One region of the Rhizobium sp. 10N427 genome, then DNA from elsewhere that is predicted to be linked to it. Evidence: riboswitches for the same ligand, from Rfam matches in the RefSeq annotation. Region 1 holds a riboswitch; the other holds the start of a gene.
What was found. A riboswitch is a leader RNA that binds a small molecule or an ion and turns the genes downstream of it on or off. The one in region 1 is predicted to bind thiamine pyrophosphate.
Positions count from the first base shown of each region.

Region 2: it holds a riboswitch for thiamine pyrophosphate, as region 1 does, so the genes downstream of both, thiB (thiamine ABC transporter substrate binding subunit) here and AC1DIJ_RS01695 (ABC transporter permease) in region 1, are expected to answer to the same signal.

Region 1 is NZ_JBFTID010000001.1:383,292-386,954, reverse strand. It holds gene AC1DIJ_RS01710 (sugar ABC transporter substrate-binding protein) at 1-90, shown strand, start outside; gene AC1DIJ_RS01705 (hypothetical protein) at 165-410, opposite strand; gene AC1DIJ_RS01700 (outer membrane protein) at 591-1,223, opposite strand; TPP riboswitch at 1,365-1,467, shown strand; gene AC1DIJ_RS01695 (ABC transporter permease) at 1,580-2,320, shown strand; gene AC1DIJ_RS01690 (ABC transporter substrate-binding protein) at 2,354-3,292, shown strand; gene minC (septum site-determining protein MinC) at 3,424-3,663, shown strand, end outside.
Region 2 is NZ_JBFTID010000003.1:198,849-202,511, forward strand. It holds gene thiP (thiamine/thiamine pyrophosphate ABC transporter permease ThiP) at 1-414, opposite strand, end outside; gene thiB (thiamine ABC transporter substrate binding subunit) at 414-1,436, opposite strand; TPP riboswitch at 1,485-1,599, opposite strand; gene AC1DIJ_RS08420 (MDR family MFS transporter) at 1,654-3,189, opposite strand; gene AC1DIJ_RS08425 (MarR family winged helix-turn-helix transcriptional regulator) at 3,305-3,663, shown strand, end outside.

The DNA of each region.
Region 1 (3,663 bases):
ATCAAGGGCGAAAAGATCGACCGCGAGGTCTGGATCCCGTTCCAACTGGTGACGGAGAAGAACATGGCGGACTTCGAACATCTGAACTGAGGCGCGGCTCGCCTCACGGGCCGCGTCATGAAGGCCACGCAGCGCTGACCCGCTCGTGGCCTTTTCACGCGCTCTCAGGTGGCAGGAAGCGGTTCGCTGATGACGACGAAATTGGCGCAGGAATGCTCGACATTGGCAATGCGGATGCGCAACTCGCGCCGCGATGTCAGCAGGAAGAGAAACACCTTCTTGGCGCGCTGTGCCCGCCGCAGGATCTCTTCGCCGCCAAACAGCAGGCCGTCACGCTCACCGAGTTCGAAGGCCACGTGCTCGCTGTAATTCTCGTCCGTAATGGTGATTGTCCCGAGACCCGACAGCATTGTGAGCATTCCTCATCATGAGGAATGACTTTTGTCGAAGTCCTAATTTAGTGCAACACGGTGTTCCGGTTTTCCACGGGGATGTTGGAACACCTAGAGCGGACTTTTGGAAAACGGCTAGCTTCGCGTCACGCCGTGTGAAGGCGTGCCGTCCGCGATCGCGCATTTCATTCCGTCTCCTCAGAACTTGACGCCGACGCCGATCATGATCGTGTTCTGGTTCAGATCGAAATCACCGCCCGCCGCACCGCCGAAGTTGCCGCTGCCGTAGTCGGTATAGCGATACTCGCCGCGGGCAAAGATGTTCTGGGTGAAGGCGTAGTCGATACCTGCGCCGATCGTCCAGCCGTTCAGCGTGTCGGAAACATCTGAAGCCCCGGTCGGATGACCTTCTGCCCGTGCGATCGCCCAGCCGGCGGTTCCGTAGAGCAGGGCGTTGTCGAAGGCATAGCCGACGCGGGCGCGGACCGAGCCCTGCCATGTCGTCTCGACGGAGCCAAAGGCCGTGTCCTCTTCGTTCCAGTTATGGAGGACATCGCCTTCGACGCCGATCACCCAGTTATTGTCGAACTGGTAGTTGTAGCCGGCAAAGCCGCCCAGGATCCCGCCGTTGGCGTCGACATTGGATGCACCGTCAGGATCGAACGTCGTCCAGCTATAGCCACCCTCGGCACCGATATAAGGGCCCGACCAGGTGAAAACCGGCGTTATTGCCTCCGGTTCAACCGGCGCAGGCGGTGGTGTCAGGTCCGCGGCCTGGGCTGATATTCCCGCCAGCGAAGCAGCAAGAACGGTGAGAATAGCGAATTTCATATTCGGTCTCCCTAAATTGCATGACACTTAGATAGGTAGCCCTGGGCCAAAAGTCTCTAGCCCTTTCGATCACAAATGCCTGGGCGCTGCGCAGGCGGCGGATCCACCATTGACAGTCCTTTGAAAACGCGACAGTTTCCCGCCCATTCCGAGGGGAGCATCTGACGATGCTGAGATGGCGCTGAGCCGGACCCTTGAACCTGATCCGGGTCATGCCGGCGTAGGAACGGAACAAGATGCCGCCGGTATCTCCCTTCGTCTTCGCTTTGCCTGGATCTCCATTGCCGTCTGGAGATCGCTTCGCAATGTCTGTTCTGCTGCGCTCACGCCCCTCAGTTTCCACTGACACCTGAACGATGCGCCCTCTCAACGCTCTCTATGGTGCAGTTTTGCTGCTTGCGATCTGGCAGGTGGTCATCTGGCTGTTTGCGCCGGCGCATTTCATCCTGCCTTCACCGCTGTCGGTCGCTTCGGTCTTTGTGCGGCAGCCGCTGTTCCTGCTGGAGCAGAGCCTGACGACGGCGCTTGAGATCGTGCTGGGATACGTCTGCGGAGCAATCTCAGGTGCGGCGGCGGCCTTCGTGCTGTCGGCCTTTCCGGCCGCCGGGGCGCTGGTCTGGCCGCTGGTGCTGATCCTGCAGGCCTTCCCGGTCTTTGTGCTGGCGCCGATCCTGGTCATTTGGCTCGGCTTCGGCATGGCTTCCAAGGTCGCCATGGCAACGATCATCATCTTTTTTCCCGTCGCTTCGGCTTTTGCCGACGGGCTGCGCAGGACCGAGCGCGATATCCTCGATGCCGTATCGCTGACAAATGCCAGCCACTGGCAGACGCTGGTCCGCATCCGGATGCCGCTTGCCGTTCCGGCACTCGTTTCAGGTCTGAGGATCGCTGCGCCGCTGGCGCCGCTCGGCGCCGTGATCGGCGAATGGGTCGGCGCGTCGGCAGGCCTCGGCTTCGTCATGGTCCAGGCCAATGCGCGCATGCAGACCGACATGGTCTTTGCCGCCATGGCGGTGCTGGCGGCGATGACGCTGATCTGCCGGGTGGTGGTCGACAGGCTCACCTCCGGCTGGACGCCGTGGGCAACCACGCGCTGAACGATTTTCAAACTGCACATTCATGGAGCAAACATGCTGCGTCTGATATCCGCCACCTTCCTTGCCCTTGTGGCGCTCGCTTCGCCGTCGCTTGCCAACCACAAGCTGACAGTGATGCTGGAATGGTTCGTCAACCCCGACCACGCACCGCTGGTCATCGCCGGGCAGAAGGGCCTGTTTGCCGCGCAAGGGCTGGATGTCGAGCTCATCCCGCCTGCCGATCCCTCGGCGGTGCCGCGGCTGATTTCCGCCAAGCAGGCTGATATCGGCATCCATTACCAGCCCAACCTCTACCTCGACCACGAAGCCGGACTGCCGCTGGTGCGGGTCGGCACGCTGGTCGAGACGCCGCTCAACACCGTCACCGTGCTTGCCGATGGACCGATCAAGAGTCTTGCCGATCTGAAGGGCAAGAAGGTCGGCTTTTCCGTCACCGGCTTTGAAGACGCGATGCTGAAGCGGATGCTGGAAAACGCCGGTCTCACGAAAGAAGACGTAGAGCTGGTCAACGTCAATTTCGCCCTGTCGCCATCGCTGATCGCAGGCAAGGTCGATGCCAATGTCGGCGGCTTCCGCAATTTCGAGCTGACGCAGATGAAGCTCGAAGGACATGAGGGCAAGGCGTTCTTTCCAGAAGAAAACGGCGTGCCGCCCTATGACGAGCTGATCTTCGTCACCCATCGCGATTCGATCGCCGATCCGCGGCTGCCACGTTTCCTCGCGGCCGTCGAACAGGCCTCGATCTTCATCACCAACCACCCCAAGGAAGCCTGGCAGCTGTTCGTCAAGGCCTACCCCAATCTCGACGACGAGCTGAACCGCACAGCATTCTTCGACACGCTGCCGCGCTTCGCCAAGCGTCCTGCGGCGCTCGATACCGGCCGCTACCAGCGGTTCGGGACCTTCATGCAGGAGATGGGTCTGGTGAAGACCGCGCCCGATGTTGCGGACCTTGCCGTCGAGGTAAAATAGCCCTGTGGCGGCCCTGCCACGGCGCCGTGCAAATGTCCCCGGCCGTTAACTGAACGTTGTGGCCGGGGCCACGCGTTAACTATTTGTTAACCACGAAGCAGGTACACCGAAGCAATCAAAAATTAACCAAGATTGCTAATGTGTTAACCGACGCGCGCTCCATCCGTATCAAAGGCCGTTCGTTCCTGGCGGTCGTTTTGACGCCCGATCTGCCCTTCGATGAATGGCTGGTCCGGCTCGACGATCTGGCCAAGCGTTCGGCAGGCTTTTTCCTGGGAAGGCCGGTTGTCCTCGATGTCGCCGACCTCCAGGCGGACCGGGCTCAGCTGAAGTCGATGATCGCTTCGCTTGGCGAACGCGGCGTCCGGATC
Region 2 (3,663 bases), on a different contig from region 1:
TCCGTAGATGGTGACGGGTTCGGACAGGCCGAGCTTGAGCAATGCGGTATTGAGCACGCCCTGCCGTCCCCAAATGCCGATCAACCCAAGCGCGCCGATCAGAACGGGCAGTCCCATCGGCACGGCCATCAACCGGATGATCCAAATACGGCCAGGAAAGTTAGGTTGCCGGGCAAGTGCCCGCGCGACGGGCAGAGCCAGGATAACGGAGAGCAAGGTCGAAAGGACGGCTTGCAGCAGCGTGAAGCGAAGGACGCGGAGAATGTAGGAATCCGAGATGATGCCGGCGAACGCATTGCTGCCGCCGGAGGCAGCAAGCGAGATGGCGGCGATGCCGATGAAAAGCAGGATGGCGGCGATGCCGATTGCCCCTCCCACCAGCGCATTTCGCCGCTCCGCCGCCGTCTGCAGCATCAGTTCATGCTCATGGCTGCCAGCCACTCGTCGATCCACGCCTTGCGTTTTTTGGCGACTTCATCCGGGCTCATCAGGAAGGTCTTGGACGGATTGACCAGCTTGCCGAAGGCATCCGGCAGCGGCGTGGAGGTGGCCGCAACAGGCATCATCCAGTTGTTGGTCGGGATCGTGTCCTGGAAACCCGGTGTGACCATGAATTTCAGGAAGTCACGAGCAAGATCCTTGTCAGGAGCGTTCTTAAGCAGGCCGGCGACCTCGATCTGGATATAGTGACCTTCGGAGAAAGCGGCGGCCTGATAGCGATCGGTATTCTCGGCGACCATGTGATAGGCTGGTGAGGTCGTGTAGGACAGTACCATCGGCGCCTCGCCCTTGGTGAACAGGCCATAGGCTTCAGACCAGCCGGGCGTCACCGTCAGGATGCGGCTCTTGAGCTTCGTCCATGCTTCGGGCGCCTTGTCGCCATAGACGGACTTCACCCAGAGCAGCAGGCCAAGGCCGGGCGTCGAGGTGCGCGGATCCTCGATGACGATCTTTTGCGATGGGTCGCCATCGACCAGTTCCTGCATGCTTTTCGGCGGGTTCTTGATGGTCTGCGTGTCGTAGATGATGGCGAAGTGGCCGTAGTCATAGGGAACGAAGACATCGTCCTTGAAGTCGCCGGGCACCTTGAGAGCGCTGGTATCGACGCCGCTTACGTCGAACAGGCCGGTATCCTTGGCTTCGGTGATCAGGTTGGTATCGATGCCGAGCACGACGTCGGCCTTGGTCGAGGCGCCTTCGAGCTTGAGGCGGGAGAGAAGCGCCACGCCATCGGCGACGCTGACGAAATTGACCGTGCAGGCGCAGGTCTTCTCGAAGGCTTCCTTGACCTTGGGGCCGGGGCCCCATTCCGAGGTGAAGCTCTCGTAGGTGTAGACCGTCAGCGTCTTGTCCGCGGCCTGCGCCTGCGACAGAGTGACGGTTGCGGCAAGGAAAGCCGTGGCGAATGATGCGATCAATGGTTTGCGGCCGGGCATGGCGCGCCTCCTCCTAAAAAGTTGTGTCATGGGGAAAAGGGCGGTGCCTGGTGTCACGCGTCTAATCCCTCCGCCGGTGTTAGCCGGATCAGGTTCCGCGGGTTGGCTTGAAAGCCTCTCAGCCAGATATCCTTGCGGATACAGGGCACCCCGTTAGAGCGTTGGCAGATGTATAGCGATGAAGGCTTTATGACAAGGGCGCAGCGCGCCCTTGCTTTTACTCGGCGGCTTCGGCCGCCGCGGCCGCGTTCTTGGTCTCGCCGTGGCGCGGCAACTGGACCGGTTTCAGCGAAAGCGCTGCAATCAATCCAATCAAAGCAAAGGCGCAGGAGGTCATGAATAGCGGCGTGAAGGCGCTGGCATAGGCATCGGCGACAGCCTGGCGGCTGGCTTCCGGGAGGGCTGCCATCATCTTTGGCGTCAGCTGCTCGATATCGGCAACGCCCGGAATGGAGACGCCGACTTTTGCAAGCTGCGAGCCGATGATGGCGCCATAAATCGAGATGGCGATCGATGCGCCACCCATGCGTGACAACGTGACGGAGCCGGTGGCGGCGCCGACGTCACGCGCCGGAGCGGCGTTCTGGACGCCGATCACAGGCACCTGCTGCGACAGACCGATGCCGATGCCGTGCAGCATCATCAGCAAGCCTATAATCGGCAGCGGCGTACCGGCATGGACCTGCGTCAGGAGTGCAAAGGCCACAGCGCTGCAGGAGAGGCTGGCGATGGCGAAGGGCTTGTAGCGTCCGGTGCGCGAGATCATGCGCCCGGCAAAGAGCGAGCCGCAGACGAGGCCGCCGGTCAACATGACGAAGAGCAGGCCGGCATGCGAGGGCGACAGGCCCGTGGTCGTCTGCAGGAACAGCGCGAAGTAATTGGCCATGCCGATAGCGATGCCACCGCCGGTAATCGACATGATCAGGAAAAGCGGGAAGGTCGGGTTGCGGAACAGCGACAGCGGCACGATCGGTTCGGCGGCGCGGCGCTCGACGAAGACCCAGGCGATGGCGCAAAGCGCGCCGATACCGATGATCCCCAGGCTCTGCGGCGCCAGGATCGAGCCGAACAGTTCGCTGCCATCGGCCATCAGCACGATGCTCGTCGTCGTCATCGCCAGCAGAAGGGCGCCGGCATAGTCGATCTTCGGACGGCGGTGCGGTTTGCGGTAGGGTAGCATCAGCGCGAGGCCGATCAAGACAAGGAAACCGATCGGGACGTTGACGAYGAAGATCGAGCGCCAGCCGAAGAGATCGCTCATCATGCCGCCGAGAACGGGGCCGATGGCGCTCGAGGCCATCAGCACCAGGCTGGAATAGCTCTGGTAGCGGGCTCGTTCGCGCGGCTCGAAGAGATCGGCATTGACGGCGAAGATCGATACCATGATGCCGCCGCCGCCCAGGCCCTGGAGCACGCGGGCGGCGATCAGCGTGTTCATCGAGACGGCGAGACCACAAACGGCGGAGCCGACGGTGAAGATCGCGATTGCGGTCATCATCACGTATTTGCGGCCGAAGAGGTCACCGAGCTTGCCATAGACGGGCATGACGGCGCTCAGCGACAGCAGATAGGCGGAGCCGATCCAGCCGAAGCGTTCGAGGTGGCCGAATTCGCCGACGATGGTCGGCAGCGCCGTCGAGACGATCTGATTGTCCAGCGTTGCCATGAACATCGCGGTCATCAGAAACAGGAAGAGAATAAGCCTGCGGCGGGGATCCGTCACGAGCGGCTGGGAGGCAAGCTGCATATCCATGAAGACAGTTCCAATCTTGATCGCCAATTTATGTGACAAAAGCATATAAATGTCAATGACACCAGAATGACGCAGGCATATTTCCTTCGCGCAAGCCTTCTGTTATGCTCGGCGCATGAACGAGAAACCCGCCCGCATTCACGAGCTTGATCCGCTGTCACTGGAGAACGAAAGCGTTTCCAGCATCGGCCAGAGCATGACACGCATGAAGCTGATGACCGGGCGCCGGCTGATCGGGCGTCTGGCAATCCAGAGCGTGGCGCCGGATCTCGAACTCTCGCACCTCGATGTTCTTGACGCCGTGCGCCGTGCGCAGCCGGCCGATGAAGTGACGGTCGGGATGATTGCAGAAATGCTGCGGATCGATCCGTCTCGCGCCAGCCGCGTGGTCGCCGACATGGTCAGCCGTAACATTCTTCGCCGTGAAGCATCGCAGGCCGATGCGCGGCGCATCGTCGTGGTGATGACACCGAT